Regions from separate parts of the Streptomyces sp. NPDC043996 genome, predicted to be linked through region 2. Evidence: riboswitches for the same ligand, from Rfam matches in the RefSeq annotation. Region 2 holds a riboswitch; each other region holds the start of a gene.

Region 1 (5,018 bases), on a different contig from region 2:
CCGTGAAGACCTTGACCATCTTGGTGTTGGCGGGCAGCACCTCGGCGGTGAAGCGGCGCACGCCACGCTCCCGGGCGACGGCGGCGAGGTGTTCGAGCAGCGCGGAGGCGACGCCCCGGCCCTGGTGGGCGTCCTGGACGAGGAAGGCGACCTCGGCCTGGTCGGCCGGGGACGAGGCGGCCCGGCCGTCGGCGTCGACGCGGTCGTAGCGGACGGTGGCGATGAACTCGCCGCCGACGGTGGCGGCGAGCCCGACGCGGTCCACGTAGTCGTGGTGGGTGAAGCGGTGCACGTCCTTGGCGGACAGGCGCGGGTAGGGCGCGAAGAAGCGGTAGTACTTCGACTCGTCGGAGACCTGCTCGAAGAAGCTGACCAGACGGTCCGCGTCGGCGGCGGTGATGGGCCGGATGCGGGCGGTACCGCCGTCGCGCAGCACCACGTCGGCTTCCCAGTGCGAGGGGTACGCGTGGCCGTCCGCCGGGGTGTGCATGGGGCCAGGGTACGGGTCGCGCGGCCGCGCGGGCCGGGGCAGTGTAGGAGGCGTCGCACGGCGGTCGGGTGGCGGCACGGCGCGGGACGAGGGGCCGCGGGCAGCCGCGGCGCCGGTCCGGCCGGAGCACCCGGGTCGGCATGAGACACTGGTCTAGACAAGTGTGAGACACCTGGAAGGGCAGCAACACATGGCTGAGCGCCGCGTCAACGTCGGCTGGGCCGAGGGCCTCCACGCCCGGCCCGCCTCCATCTTCGTCCGTGCGACCACGGCCTCGGGCGTGCCCGTGACGATCGCCAAGGCCGGCGGCAACCCCGTCAACGCGGCCTCGATGCTCGCGGTGCTCGGCCTGGGCGCGCAGGGCGGCGAGGAGATCGTGCTCGCTTCGGACGCCGAGGGTGCGGACGCCGCCCTGGACCGTCTCGCGAAGCTGGTCGCGGAAGGGCTTGAGGAGCTCCCCGAGACCGTCTGACACCGTCTGACACCGTCGGACATCGCGGTACGGAGCCGCGCGAACCCAAGGGTTCGCGCGGCTCCGTCGTGTTTTCGGGGGCGTGCCGCTTTCGGGGTGTGCCGCTTTCGGGGTGCGCCGGGGCTGCCGGGGTGTTCGGCGCGAATTGAACGACGTGCGGGCATGCCGCTTGAACGAAGCGCGACCATGCCGCTGTCAACGTGCCCGTGCCGCCGGGAAAGAAAGAAAGTGGCGCCGGGCGGGAAATCCGGTACGGAATTCCCGCTCTTTGTCTACGGGCTCGCCGTTAATTCCGCGCGCCCACCGTGTTTACGGCATGTTGCGGACCCCTCACACGACCGGCGCGCGGCCGGTGCGCGGACGCCGTGCGCTCGGCGCACAGGACGGTCAGCGCGCGGGCGCGGTCGGCGTCCTTGCGGGTGACCGCGTCGACGACGGCGGCGTGCCCGGCCCAGACCTCCGCGGGCGCGGCCGGGGCCTCCGCGACGTACATCCACGCGATCTTGTGGCGCAGCTGGGTGAGCAGGGCGATCAGGCTGGGGCTCGCGGACGCCTGGGCGAGCGTCTCGTGGAACCAGCCGTCCAGCGAGCGCAGGTCCTCGCCGCCGCCCCGGCGGGCCCGCTCCTGGCCGAGCCTGACGAGGCCGCGCAGCACCTTCAGATGGGCCTCGGTGCGGCGCTGTGCCGCGCGGGCGGCGGCCAGGGGCTCCAGGAGCGTGCGGACCTCCAGGAGGTCGGCGGCGTCCTGTTCGGTGGGCTCGGCGACGCACGCGCCCGCGTGCCTGCGGGTGACAACGAAGCCCTCGGCCTCCAGGGTGCGCAGGGCCTCGCGCACGGGGACGCGGGAGACGCCGTAGCGGCGGGCGAGCAGTTCCTCGGTCAGCCGCGTGCCGCGTTCGTAGACACCGGCGACGATGTCGTCCCGGATGGCCGTGCACACCGAGTGCGCGGGAATGCGCATGACGGACCTCCGCTTTACTGCCCTTAATGCCCGTGAAACGCGTCGCACGACGCACTGAATGACGCTTGCGCCACGAACCTATGGACTCTGCCACGACGGACTCTATTGCAGGCAGCCACATTTTCCGATGGTGCGCGGTAATCCATGGATATCTTTTGGCCAAGGGTGTGCGCCCAGGACGCGTGCGCGCGGAGCGCGTGCGCGGCGTACGCACGCGGAAAGCCCCGGCTCGGGGAGCCGGGGCTTTCGGAAGCGTGGGTGACGGCGGGTCAGACGCTGACGCCGTGGGAGCGCAGGTACGCCACCGGGTCGATGTCCGAGCCGTAGTCGGCGCCGGTGCGGGCCTCGAAGTGCAGGTGCGGGCCCGAGGAGTTGCCGGTGGAGCCCGAGAGGCCGATCTGCTGGCCGGGGGTGACGGCCTGGCCGACGGTGACGCTGATGGACGACAGGTGGCCGTACTGGGTGTACGTGCCGTCGTTCATCTTGATCACGATGTTGTTGCCGTAGGCGCCGCCCCAGCCCGCCTCGACGACGGTGCCCGCGCCGACGGCCTGCACCGAGGTGCCGGACCCGGCGTGGAAGTCGATGCCGGTGTGGCTGCCGGAGGACCACATGCCGCCGCCCGCGCCGTAGGAGGTGGAGACATACGAGCCGTTGACCGGGGCCACGTAGGCGTTCAGGCGCTTGCGCTCGGCGTCGCGGGCGGCGCGCTCGCGGGCCCGCTCCTTGGCCTCCTTCGCCGCCTTGGCCTCGGCCTCCTTCTTGGCCTTCGCCTCGGCCTTCGCCTTCGCCTCGGCCTCGGCCTTGCGCTTCTGCTCGGCGGCCTTGTGGCGCGCGGCCTCCTCGGCCTTCTGCTGCGCGGCGGCGTCGTTGGCGGCCTGCTTCTGGGCGTTGGCCTGCGCGTCGATCTCGTCGGCCAGCGTGTCGTTGATGGCGATGGCCTGGGTGAGACCAGTGCTGCCATGGTCGGCGGAGCTGTCCGCGGCGAGCGCGGGAGCGGCCAGGCCCGAGATGACGCCGGTGGTGGTGAGGGCGGCGACGCCCGCGGCGCTCGCGGTGGTGCGGGTGATGCGGCTCGGGCGACGGTGCTTGCCGGTCGGGCGGATGAGCGCCATGAAGCGGCTGGTCCTTTCCTTCCTTCTCGCCTACCGGGTTAGCTGACGGGTTCGGAGCAGGAAGGTCTCCTACGGGCTCCTCGCCTCGCGGCAAGGGGTCCGATTCACCCCAGGGGACGTGTGGGTCCCCGGCTCCCCTGGCTCGCGCCGTACGGGGACTCGGCGATGACTGTCCGGTGCCGCGGACGCGGCGTACTGCCTTACGGACAGCCGCACTGACGCTAAACGCCTCATCTTTCAATCGACAAACGGATCCCGGCTTTTGTAGCGCACGCCACACGGCAGACGCCCAACCTCCATGTCAATTCGGACATATGGCGGCATGACGGGACCCCGGGGGCATCTCTAGCCTCCGGGGTCCCATGAGTCAGGCGATGTTGGTGCCGGTTTGTCCGTGGCGTGTTGGTGCCGGTTTATCCGTGGCGCGTTGGGGCGGTTTGTCCCTGGCGCGTTGGGTCGGTCCGGCCTTGGCGTCAGCCGGTGACTACGGTCACCTCGCCGATGCCGAGTGCCTTCACCGGCTCCGCGATCTGCGCGGCGTCGCCCACGAGGACCGTCACCAGCCGGTCGCTCGGGAAGGCGCTCACGACGGCCGCGGTGGCCTCCATGGTGCCCGTGTCGGCCAACTGCCGGTACAGGTGCGCCTGGAAGTCGTCCGGCAGCTGCTGCTCGACCTGGTCGGCGAGCGTCGACGCCACGGCGGCGGCCGTCTCGTACTTCAGCGGGGCGACGCCCACCAGGTTCTGCACGGCGACGTCGCGCTCGGCGTCCGTGAGGCCCTCGGCGGCGAGGGTGCGCAGGACCGTCCACAGGTCGTCCAGGGCCGGGCCCGTGTTCGGCGTGTCCACGGAGCCGCTGATGGCGAGCATCGCGACGCCCGTGCCGCCCCGGTCGGAGCGCAGCACCTGGCCGAACGCGCGCACGCCGTACGTGTAGCCCTTCTCCTCGCGCAGGACGCGGTCCAGGCGGGAGGTGAGGGTGCCGCCCAGGCAGTAGGTGCCGAGGACCTGGGCCGCCCACACGCGGTCGTGCCGGTCGGGGCCGACGCGGCCGATGAGCAACTGCGTCTGGACGGCGCCGGGGCGGTCCACGATGACGACGCGGCCGGTGTCGTCGGCCGTCACCGGCGGCATCGGGCGCGGTTCGGCGCTGCCGCCCGTCCAGGCGCCGATGGTGTCGGCGAGGATGGCGTCCAGGTCCGTGCCGGTGAGGTCGCCGACGACCACGGCGGTGGCCGTGGCGGGGCGCACGTGCTTCTCGTAGAAGGCGCGCACGGCCGCGGAGTCGATCGCCGTGACCGTCTCCTCGGTGCCCTGGCGCGGGCGCGACATGCGCGCGTCGGCCGGGAAGAGCTGCTTGGCGAGCTCCTTGGCGGCGCGGCGCGCGGGGTTGGCGGTCTCGTGCGGGATCTCGTCCAGACGGTTGCGGACGAGGCGCTCGATCTCGCTGTCCTCGAAGGCGGGCGCGCGCAGGGCGTCGGCGAGCAGGCCGAGCGCCTTCGGCAGCCGGGAGACGGGCACTTCGAGCGAGAGCCGGACACCGGGGTGGTCGGCGTGCGCGTCGAGCGTGGCGCCGCAGCGGTCGAGCTCGGCGGCGAACTCCTCGGCGGAGTGCTTGTCGGTGCCCTCGGAGAACGCGCGCGCCATGATCGTGGCCACGCCGTCCAGACCCTGGGGCTCGGCGTCCAGCGGCGCGTCGAGGTGGACCTCGACGGCGACGAGCTGCTGGCCGGGGCGGTGGCAGCGCAACAGCGTGAGGCCGTTGGCCAGGGTGCCGCGCTCGGGGGCGGGGAAGGCCCAGGGCTTGGCGGTGCCCGCCTGGGGCTGCGGGTGGAGATCCATCGTCACGGACGTCTCAGTCTCAGTTGTCTCAGTCTCAGTCGTCTCAGCCTCAGTCACTTCGCCGCCTCCCCTGCCTGCTCGGTGTTCTGCTCTGCGTCCTGCTCAGTGGCGTCGGTGGCGTCCGTGGCGTCCTCCGCGG
Region 2 (5,018 bases):
ACCGCTGGGTGGCCACCCACTACGGGCTCTACAACACCGTGTGCGGCATCGGCATCACCGTGGGGAACCTCGGCATGGGCGCGCTGCTCGACCTGAGCGAACGCCGAGGGGTGTCCGCCGTGCCCTGGCTGGCGCTCGCCGCCGTGGGGGCGGGGTGCGCCCTGGCCCTGCGGGCGCTCGCCCGCGCGGGACGGCTCGCGACGGGGGCGCCCGCGCCCCTGCGGGACGCCGTGTGAGCCCCCCGTCCCGGTGGTGACTGCCTCCACACCTCACCGCGGGTAACCCACTCGGAGCACGCCGGGTCGCTCCGGGGCCCCGGGGCGGGAAGCCTTGGGCCGATGCGGCGTGTCTGCGGTGGGAGTGGAACGGTGGTTGCTTTCCGTGGCGGGGGGCTCCAGCCCTGGGCCTGCGGGCCGGGGGCGCGCCATGGGCGGTGAGGGGCGGAGCCTGCCCCGGGAGCGGGAGCCCGACCGGGCCCTGCCCCGGGAGCGGGCGCTCACCCGGGCCCTGCCTCCGCTCCTCATCGTGGCCGGGGTCGTCTTCGACGCGCTCACGCCGCCCGAGTTCACCGCGTCCCCGCTGTTCGCGGCCGCGCCCCTGATCGCGGCCCCGTTCTTCTCCCTGTCCACCACCGTGGCGACGGCCGCCGTGTCCTGTGCCGCCGTGCTCGCGCTGCGCCTCAAGACCCACGCGGGCGTGGACGTGGAGGTCGTCACCTCGTTCGTCACCATGCTGACCGTGGGCGCCCTCGCCGTCGTCATCAACCGCGTGGTGCGCCGGGGCGACGCCCGCCTCGCCTCGGCGCGCTCCATCGCCGTGGCCGCCCAGCGGGCGGTGCTTCCGCTGCCGGACCCGCGCATCGGCGGGCTCGACGTGGCCGCCCGCTACGAGGCCGCGCAGGCCGACGCGTTCATCGGCGGCGACCTGTACGCGGTGCAGGACACCCCGCACGGGGTGCGGCTCGTCGTCGGTGACGTGCGGGGCAAGGGCATGGGCGCGGTGGCCGCCGTCGCGGTGGTCATCGGCGCCTTCCGCGAGGCCGCCGAGCAGGAGACCACCCTGGAGGCGGTGGCGCAGCGCCTGGAGCGTGCCCTGGCGCGCGAGGGCACGCGGCGCGACGGGCTCGACGCGTTCGAGGGGTTCACCACCGCCGTCCTCGCGGAGATCCCCCGTGGCGAGGGCATCGTCCGGCTCGTCAACCGGGGCCACCCCGAGCCGCTCGTGCTGCGGGCCGACGGCCGTCTTTGCGTGCTCTCGCCCGCCGAGCCCGCGCTGCCGCTCGGCATGGGCGAGCTCGGCACCTGGCCCGACCGCGCGGACGAGACCGACTTCCCGCCCGGGTCGACGCTGCTGCTCTACACCGACGGGCTGAGCGAGTCCCGGGACGCCGACGGGGTGTTCTACGACCCCGCGGCCCGGCTCGGCGGCCGGATCTTCTCCGGCGCGGACGCTCCCGACGCGCTCCTTTCCACCCTGGTGGCGGAGGTCGTCGAGCACACCGGGGGCGGCGCGAGCGACGACATGGCGCTCCTCGCCGTACGCCGTCCCCTCACACCGCGTGACTGAATGGCGCCCCTCCGCAGCCCGGCTGACCACTTGTCAGCGAGATGTCAAGATCCGCCTCGCTGCGCTGTGTCATGGCGACCGCTCAACTCGCCCTGTTCCGCTCGCTCTTGTCCCGTTGTGTTTATCGCGTAAGCGTTAACGATCAGCGGGAACAGCTTGGAATACCGACCGGCTGTCTATTAACGTTCGATAACGCAGCGCGGTCGTCCCAGCCGTCACTCACGACGGCTCCGTGCGCATGTGCCTAATCCCGCGAGGGAGCCGGGGAACCACCAAAATTGGGGTGAATCGGCCGTCTTTCGCGTACGCGGTCTCGTACGTGAGGAGCGGTCGTAGGAGACCTTCCTGCTCCGAACCCGTCAGCTAACCCGGTAGGCGAGAAGGAAGGAAAGGAGCGCGCCCCAGTGGCGTCCAACCGGCCTGCCCCAGAAGCGCTGTTCATACCCACAGGACCTGCCGGATCCACCGGCCCCGCCGGTGAGTCCGCCGTCGGCACCGCGGGAGGCGACGACCCCACGGAGTACGCCGTCTACGCCGGGTATGCCACCCAGGACTCCCAGGAGACCTGGGGCGAGTGGAACCCCACGGCGGAGACCGTCCGCCCCGTGCGCGGCAAGCACCGGATCCACAAGAAGGGCGGCGGCGGCCTCGCCCGCAGCTCCACCGTCCTCGGCGTAGGCGTCATCGCCGCCGTCGGCGCGGGCGGCATGGCCAGCGCGCAGGGCGGCAAGCCGCCCGTCTCCCTCTCCATGCCGGACGTGTCGCTGCCCGGCATCGGTTCCCTGACCGCGGACGACGAGCCCGAAGCCGCCGCGACGCCCGCCGACGCCGCGCCCCTGAGCTCCGCGGGCGTCACCACCGCCGACGCCAGGCAGGGCACCACCGACGCCGGCCAGGCCCTGCGCGCCCGCATCCTCCAGCAGGCCGAGAACCAGCGGCACCAGGCCGACGACACGCAGCGCCAGGAGGCGCAGGACGCCGCCCTGAAGGCCGCCACCGAGCGGGCCGAGGCCCAGCAGGGCAAGGCGCGGGCGGCCGCCAAGGCCAAGGCCGCCGAGGAGAAGCGCGAGAAGGAGGCGGCGGCCCGCAAGAAGCGCGAGGCCGAGCGCCTCGCCAAGCTCGCCAAGAGCTTCACGCTCCCCGTCTCCTCGTACACCCTCACCTCGCACTTCGGCGACTCCGGCTCCATGTGGTCCTCCGGCCGGCACACCGGCCTCGACTTCGCGGGCTCCGCGGGCGCGCCGCTCAAGGCCGTGGGCACCGGCACCATCAAGGAAGCGGGGTGGGTGCCCTCGTACGGCTACCGCACCGTCCTTGAGCTGAAGGACGGCACCGAGATCTGGTACTGCCACCAGTCCTCGCTCGGCGTCAGCGTGGGCCAGCAGGTCAGCACCGGCCAGGTCATCGGCCGCATGGGCGCCACCGGCAACGTCACGGGCGTGCACCTGCACCTGGAGGTCCAGGCGCCCGGCGGCGGCACCATCGACCCGCTGGCGTGGCTGCGCTCCAAGGGGCTCACCCCGTAACACCCCGCCCCCCGAGGCGACTTCCCGAGGGGCCCTCCTGACTCCGGCGGCCCTGGCGACGACCCCCCGACGCCAGGGCCGTCGGTCACTCCCGCCCCGGCGCGGCGGAATTCCCCCGTTCACAGGGGCGTTGGTGCCCGTATGACCACTCTTCGCCCTCTGGGACCCTCCGACCTCGAAGTCTTCCCCCTCGCCCTCGGCGGCAACGTCTTCGGCTGGACCGCTGACCAGGAGCAGTCCTTCGCCGTCCTGGACGCCTACACCGCCGCGGGCGGCAACTTCATAGACACCGCCGACGTGTACTCGGCCTGGGCACCCGGCAACAAGGGCGGCGAGTCCGAGGCCGTGCTCGGCCAGTGGCTCGGCGCCCGCCGCAACCGCTCCGACGTCGTCATCGCCACCAAGGTCGGCGCCCACCCCGACTACAAGGGCCTGTCGGCGCACACCATCAAGGCCGCGGCCGAGGAGTCCCTGCGGCGGCTCGGCACCGACTACATCGACCTGTACTACACGCACTACGACGACCCCTCCGTGCCGGTCGAGGAGATCATCACCGCCCTCGACGAGCTGGTGCGCTCCGGGAAGGTCCGCGCGATCGCCGCCTCGAACATCAGCCCCGAGCGCCTACAGGAGTCCCTCGACCTCTCCGACCGCGAGGGCCTGGTGCGGTACGTGGCGCTCCAGCCGCACTACAACCTCGTCTCGCGCGACACCTACGAGGGCCCCCTGCAGGAGATCGCCTCGCGCTCCGGCCTCGCCGCGATCCCGTACTACGCGCTCGCCTCCGGCTTCCTCACCGGCAAGTACCGCCCCGGCGCCGACGTCGACAGCGCCCGCGCCGCGAACGCGGGCGCCCACCTGGACACGGAGCGCGGACCCCGGGTCCTGGCCGCCCTCGACGAGGTGGCCGCGGCCCACGACGCCGAGGTCGCGACCGTCGCCCTCGCCTGGCTCGCCGCCCAGCCGACCGTGGCGGCCCCGCTGGCGTCGGCGCGCACGGTGGAGCAGCTGCCCGCGCTCCTCGCGGTGGGCGACCTGGAGCTGACGGCGGCGGAGCTCGCGGCGCTGACGGCGGCCGCGGCCTGACGTCAGGTGCGGTAGGGGTTGTACGGGGGCAGCGCCGGGCCGTAGGCGAGGGCGGGCCCGTACGCGGCGTGCGGCAGCGACACCGGTCCCGGTGTCGCTGACGTCGCCCGTGCCGCGTAGCCGAGGGCGGGCCCGGCCACGGGGCGGCGCTCCCACAGCGCCTGCAGGAGCTCCCGCTCGCGGGCGGCGAAGTCGGCGCCGCCGCGGCCGCCGCGGGCCCGGTGGCGAAGGAGCGCGAGGGCCGTCGCGTACGTCTCGTACTCCACGACGGTGCGGCCCGCGGGCTTGCCCAGGTGGAACACCGCGTAGTCGCGGGCGAGGGTGCGGGCGTCCATCGAGCCGAGGGCGTACGGCTCGGGCGCGGCGAACCAGCCCGCCGCCGCGTACACGGGCAGCTCCTCGCGCGCCAGGCGGAGCTCGCGCTGGCGCAGCCAGACGGCGAGCCAGGTGAGCAGCCCGAACAGCGGGAGCATGAAGGTGGCGTAGACGACGAAGAAGCCGTACTCGCCGAAGCCCGCGGAGCCGTTCCAGAAGGCGTGCAGGCCCATCGCCAGGACGAGACCGGCGCAGGGCAGCAGGGCCCTGCGGACCGTGCGGTGCTCGGCGGCGGTGGCGGCGATGCCGAAGCCGATGCCGGTGAGCGCGGTGAACAGCGGATGCGCGAACGGTGACATGACCACGCGCACGAAGAAGGTCGCGGCGGTCACCGAGGCGAGGCCGCTCTCGCCGCTGAGCTGGTCGGTGCCGAAGGCGTTGCCGAGGTAGAGGATGTTCTCGGTGAAGGCGAAGCCGGTGGCGGTGACGCCCGCTATCACGAACCCGTCGACGACCCCGGTGAAG
Region 3 (5,018 bases), on a different contig from region 2:
TGACGACGGCGAACATCTTCATCGCCGTCCTGTGGACGTAGGGCGCACACCGCCCGCCACGCGCGCGTGGGCCCGCACCCCCTCCGGGTGCGGGCCCACACACGTATCAGCCCTCTACGTACGCGTATCAGCCCTCTACGTAGAGGGCGGGTTCGCTATCGCTCCTCTACGGAGACGGCGGTCACGCGGGTCGTACCACGCTGTGGATCGGCATGTAGTAGATCGACTCGACGCGGACGTTCGCGCCGGGCTTCGGGGCGTGGATCATCTTGCCGTTGCCGATGTAGATCCCGACGTGGCTGATGTCGTCGTAGAAGAAGACCAGGTCGCCGCGTTTGGCGCTGGACGTCGACACCTTGGTGCCGGTCTTCACCTGGTCCCAGGTGGTGCGCGGCAGCGAGATCCCCGCGGTCTTCCACGCGGCCTGGGTGAGCCCGGAGCAGTCGTACGAGCCGGGCCCGGTGGCGCCCCACACGTACGGCTTGCCGATCTGCTGCTCGGCGAAGGAGATCACCTTCTCGGCCTTGGCGGCGTACCCGCTGTCGGTGTCTCCGGACCCGGACCCGGACCCGGTTCCGGATCCGGTGTCTGACCCCGTCCCGGCCCCCGAACCATCGCCGGAACCCTGGTCCCGGTCCCGGTCCTGGTCGCGCTCCCGCGCGCGCTCCCGTTCGGCGGCCTTCTCGGCCTTCTCAGCCTTCTCAGCCTTCTCGGCTTCCTCGGCCTTCCGCTTACGCTCCGCCTCGGCGTGCTCGCGCGCCAGCTCGGCGGCCTTGCGCTGGGCCGCCTCTTCCTTCCGCTTCTCGATCGCGGCGAGCCGTGCCTTCTCCTCGGCGGTCAGCTTCGACAGCATCGAGCGCGCCTGGGTGAGCTTGGTCTGGACGGTCCGTTTGCTCGACTTCAGGTCGTCGCGCGAGTCGCTGAGCGACCGCAGGCTCTTGGTGGCTTTGGCGCGCTGCTTGGCCGCCGCGACCGTCTGCGTCTGGTAGTCGTCGACCGCCTTCTTCTGGCGGCTGGTGAGCCGGCCCGCCAGGTGGTTCTGGTCGAAGAACCCCTTCGGGTCGTCGGCGAGGAGCAGCGCGGCGGTCTCGGAGACGGCCCCGGTGCGGTACTGCGCGGCGGCGAAGGAGCCGAGCTCCTGACGGGCCTCGTTCAGCCGGTCCGTGCGCTGGGCCACGTCGTCGAGGATCCGGTCGACCTTCTTGCGCTGCTTGTCGGCGCGCTCCTTGGCCGAGTTGTACTTCTGGGTGGCCACTCCCGCCTGGTGGTAGAGGTCGTCGACCTTCTTCTGGACCTCTTCCAGGGACGGCTTGCCGGGCTCGGACGGGGCGGACGGCGCGGCGTTCGCGCTCTGCGAGAGCACGGCCACCGAGGTCAGGGCGGCCGTCGTGATGCCGAGGGCGGGGGCGTTGCGGATGCGGGCGGGTCGGCTGCGCGGCTTGCGGTGCGACGCCAAGGTCGGCGACTCCTTCCGTGGACCGCCTACCGGGTTAGCTGTCGGGTTCGGGCGGGTGGTTCGGAAGGCTGCCCTACCGTCCCGTACTGCGTACGGGACCGATTCACCCCGGGATCATGGTGGGTCCCCGGCTCCACGAGCGTCGCGGCGACGCGTCGGACTCGGCGGAGGCCACGCGTGACCGGCGGGGATCGCCGGTGGGGGACGTGCGGCCCGCCGAGCACGCTAGCCAACTCCTGTGGCGTCGGGGAAGGTTGATGTTCGATATGCCCGATACGTTTTCGTTACTTTACGAAGCCCTTGGCGTGACCCTGATGCGCTGTCGCGCAGGGTGACGGTGCGGGGGCGGAGCGTGGATGGCCGGAACCCGGAGCGGGTTGTCAGTGCGGCCGCCTAGACTCGGGAGGCGATGAGCAGCCTCTTTGACGACAGCTTCCTGGCGGACCTCAAGCCCTCGCAGGGCACCGAGGAGCAGCCCCCGCCGCCGCCCGAGGACAGCGCTCCGGAGCCGATGCCGGACGATCTGTTCGACGGGAAGTTCGACGCGCCCATGACCTCGGACGCGTACTACCGGGACGGCGCCCCACGCCCGGCGATCGACCCGGCGACGCTGCTCGACGGCCTGAACGAGAACCAGCGCGCGGCCGTCGTGCACGCGGGCTCCCCGCTGCTCATCGTCGCGGGCGCGGGCTCCGGCAAGACCCGCGTGCTGACCCACCGCATCGCGTATCTGCTCGCCGAGCGCGGCGCGCACCCCGGCCAGATCCTCGCGATCACGTTCACGAACAAGGCCGCGGGCGAGATGAAGGAGCGCGTCGAGCAGCTCGTCGGCCCGCGCGCGGCCGCGATGTGGGTGTCGACGTTCCACAGCGCGTGCGTGCGCATCCTGCGCCGCGAGTACAAGAAGCTGGGCTTCACGTCCTCGTTCTCGATCTACGACGCCGCGGACTCCAAGCGCCTGATGGCCCTGGTCTGCCGCGACCTCGACCTCGACCCGAAGAAGTTCCCGCCGAAGTCGTTCAGCGCCAAGATCTCGAACCTGAAGAACGAGCTGATCGACGAGGAGGACTTCGCGGGCCGGGCCGCCGACGGCTTCGAGAAGACCCTCGCCCAGGCGTACGCGATGTACCAGTCGCGGCTTCGCGAGGCCAACGCCCTCGACTTCGACGACCTGATCATGACGACGGTCCACCTCCTGCGCGCCTTCCCGGACGTCGCCGAGCACTACCGCCGCCGCTTCCGCCACGTCATGGTCGACGAGTACCAGGATACGAACCACGCGCAGTACGCCCTCGTGCGCGAGCTCGTCGGCCCCTCCGGGGACGCCGCCGACGGCGACGGGCCCGGCGAGCTGTGCGTCGTCGGCGACGCCGACCAGTCCATCTACGCCTTCCGCGGCGCCACCATCCGCAACATCCTCCAGTTCGAGGAGGACTACACGGACGCGACCACGATCCTCCTGGAGCAGAACTACCGCTCCACCCAGACGATCCTGACCGCCGCCAACGCGGTCATCGAGCGCAACGAGTCCCGCCGCCCGAAGAACCTGTGGACGAACGCGGGCGCGGGCGCCCGCATCACCGGGTACGTGGCGGACACCGAGCACGACGAGGCGCAGTTCGTCGCCGACGAGATCGACCGCCTCACCGACGCGGGCGACGCCAAGGCGGGCGACGTCGCGATCTTCTACCGGACGAACGCGCAGTCCCGAGTCTTCGAAGAGATCTTCATCCGCGTCGGCCTGCCCTACAAGGTCGTCGGCGGCGTCCGCTTCTACGAGCGCAAGGAAGTCCGCGACGTCCTGGCCTATCTGCGGGTCCTCGCCAACCCGGAGGACGGCGTCCCGCTGCGCCGCATCCTGAACGTGCCCAAGCGCGGCATCGGCGAGCGCGCCGAGGCCATGGTCGACGCGCTCGCACAGCGCGAGAAGATCTCCTTCCCGCAGGCCCTGCGGCGCGTCGACGAGGCGTACGGCATGGCGGCCCGCTCGACGAACGCGGTCAAGCGCTTCAACACGCTCATGGAGGAGCTGCGCACCGTCGTGGAGTCGGGCGCGGGCCCGGCGGTCGTCCTGGAGGCGGTACTCGAACGGACCGGCTATCTGGCCGAGTTGCAGTCCTCCACGGACCCGCAGGACGAGACGCGCATCGAGAACCTCCAGGAGCTCGCCGCGGTGGCCCTGGAGTTCGAGCAGGACCGCCCGGACGGCGAGACGGGCTCGCTCTCCGACTTCCTGGAGCGGGTCGCCCTCGTCGCCGACTCGGACCAGATCCCGGACGAGGAGGACGACGGCTCCGGCGTCATCACGCTCATGACGCTGCACACCGCCAAGGGCCTCGAGTTCCCCGTCGTGTTCCTCACGGGCATGGAGGACGGCGTGTTCCCGCACATGCGCGCCCTCGGCCAGACCAAGGAGCTGGAGGAGGAGCGGCGCCTCGCCTACGTCGGCATCACGCGCGCGCGTGAGCGGCTCTATCTGACGCGGTCCTCCATGCGCAGCGCCTGGGGCACGCCGTCGTACAACCCGCCGTCGCGTTTCCTGGAGGAGATCCCGGAGACCCATCTGGACTGGAAGCGGAAGGGTTCCGTCGGCGCGCCCGCGTCGTCGGGTCCCGCCGCCGGGGTGGCGTCCTCGCTGTCGTCGTCGCGTTCGCGCGCGGGCGGCGCGCAGGGGTTCGCCACGCGCCGGGCGTCCGAGAAGCCGGTGGTGTCGCTCGCCGTCGGCGACCGCGTGACGCACGACCAGTTCGGCCTCGGCACGGTGGTCGGAGTGAAGGGCACGGGCGCGAACGCCGAGGCGTCGGTGGACTTCGGTGGCGGTAAGCCGAAGCGGCTGCTGCTGAGGTACGCGCCGGTGGAGAAGCTCTGACAGCGTCGCTCGCGGGGCCCTCCGGGGCCCCGTAGAGGGCGTCGCGTCACGGGGGCGTCGCGCCGGTTTGCAGTAGTGGCGCGTACTACGTCGGGTCGAGCCCGTGGCTGCGCAGCCACGGCAGCGGGTCGATGGCCGAGCCGCCGCCCGGCCGGACCTCGAAGTGGAGGTGCGGACCGGTGGAGTTGCCGGAGTTCCCGGAGTAGGCGATGACGTCGCCCGCCTTCACGGGACCGCTGGCCACCTTGTTCGTGGAGAGGTGGCAGTACCAGGTCTCCGTGCCGTCCTTGGCGGTCACTATCGCCATGTTGCCGTAGGCGCTGTTCCACTTCGTGGAGACGACGCCGTCGGTCGCGGCCATCACGGGCGTGCCGTACGACACCGGGAAGTCGATCCCGGAGTGCGCCGACATCCAGTTGACGCCCGCCTGGCCGTAGTACGCGCTCAGGCCGTGCTGCGAGACCGGCAGCGCGAACTTCGGGCGCAGCCGCTCCTTGCGGGCCGCCTCCGCGATCGCCTTCTTGTGCGCGGCGTCCTTCGCGGCCTTGAGGTCAATACGTTCCTGCGTACGGCTGGCCCGGTCGGCGAAGTCCCCCGCGTCGGCCGAGAGGTTGGCCAGCTGGGTGTCGAACTTGCTGTTCGCCGCGGACGGCTGCACCGACGCCGAGTCCGGCGCGGAGGCCCGCGCCTCCT

Evidence for each region. A riboswitch is a leader RNA that binds a small molecule or an ion and turns the genes downstream of it on or off. The one in region 2 is predicted to bind cyclic di-AMP.
Region 1: it holds a riboswitch for cyclic di-AMP, as region 2 does, so the genes downstream of both, tolA (cell envelope integrity protein TolA) here and AC07A4_RS25255 (M23 family metallopeptidase) in region 2, are expected to answer to the same signal.
Region 3: it holds a riboswitch for cyclic di-AMP, as region 2 does, so the genes downstream of both, AC07A4_RS03285 (C40 family peptidase) here and AC07A4_RS25255 (M23 family metallopeptidase) in region 2, are expected to answer to the same signal.

What each region holds. Positions count from the first base shown of each region.
Region 1 covers NZ_JBWKEY010000005.1:65,067-70,084, reverse strand. The annotation lists gene AC07A4_RS14535 (bifunctional acetate--CoA ligase family protein/GNAT family N-acetyltransferase) at 1-490, opposite strand, end outside; gene AC07A4_RS14530 (HPr family phosphocarrier protein) at 681-962, shown strand; gene AC07A4_RS14525 (GntR family transcriptional regulator) at 1,249-1,923, opposite strand; gene tolA (cell envelope integrity protein TolA) at 2,193-3,038, opposite strand; cyclic di-AMP (ydaO/yuaA leader) riboswitch at 3,052-3,213, opposite strand; gene AC07A4_RS14515 (M16 family metallopeptidase) at 3,512-4,879, opposite strand; gene AC07A4_RS14510 (M16 family metallopeptidase) at 4,933-5,018, opposite strand, start outside.
Region 2 covers NZ_JBWKEY010000010.1:19,777-24,794, reverse strand. The annotation lists gene AC07A4_RS25265 (MFS transporter) at 1-236, shown strand, start outside; gene AC07A4_RS25260 (PP2C family protein-serine/threonine phosphatase) at 427-1,566, shown strand; cyclic di-AMP (ydaO/yuaA leader) riboswitch at 1,798-1,959, shown strand; gene AC07A4_RS25255 (M23 family metallopeptidase) at 1,971-3,092, shown strand; gene AC07A4_RS25250 (aldo/keto reductase) at 3,234-4,178, shown strand; gene AC07A4_RS25245 (PrsW family intramembrane metalloprotease) at 4,181-5,018, opposite strand, start outside.
Region 3 covers NZ_JBWKEY010000001.1:728,760-733,777, reverse strand. The annotation lists gene AC07A4_RS03290 (hypothetical protein) at 1-41, shown strand, start outside; gene AC07A4_RS03285 (C40 family peptidase) at 182-1,456, opposite strand; cyclic di-AMP (ydaO/yuaA leader) riboswitch at 1,465-1,633, opposite strand; gene pcrA (DNA helicase PcrA) at 1,866-4,325, shown strand; gene AC07A4_RS03275 (M23 family metallopeptidase) at 4,411-5,018, opposite strand, start outside.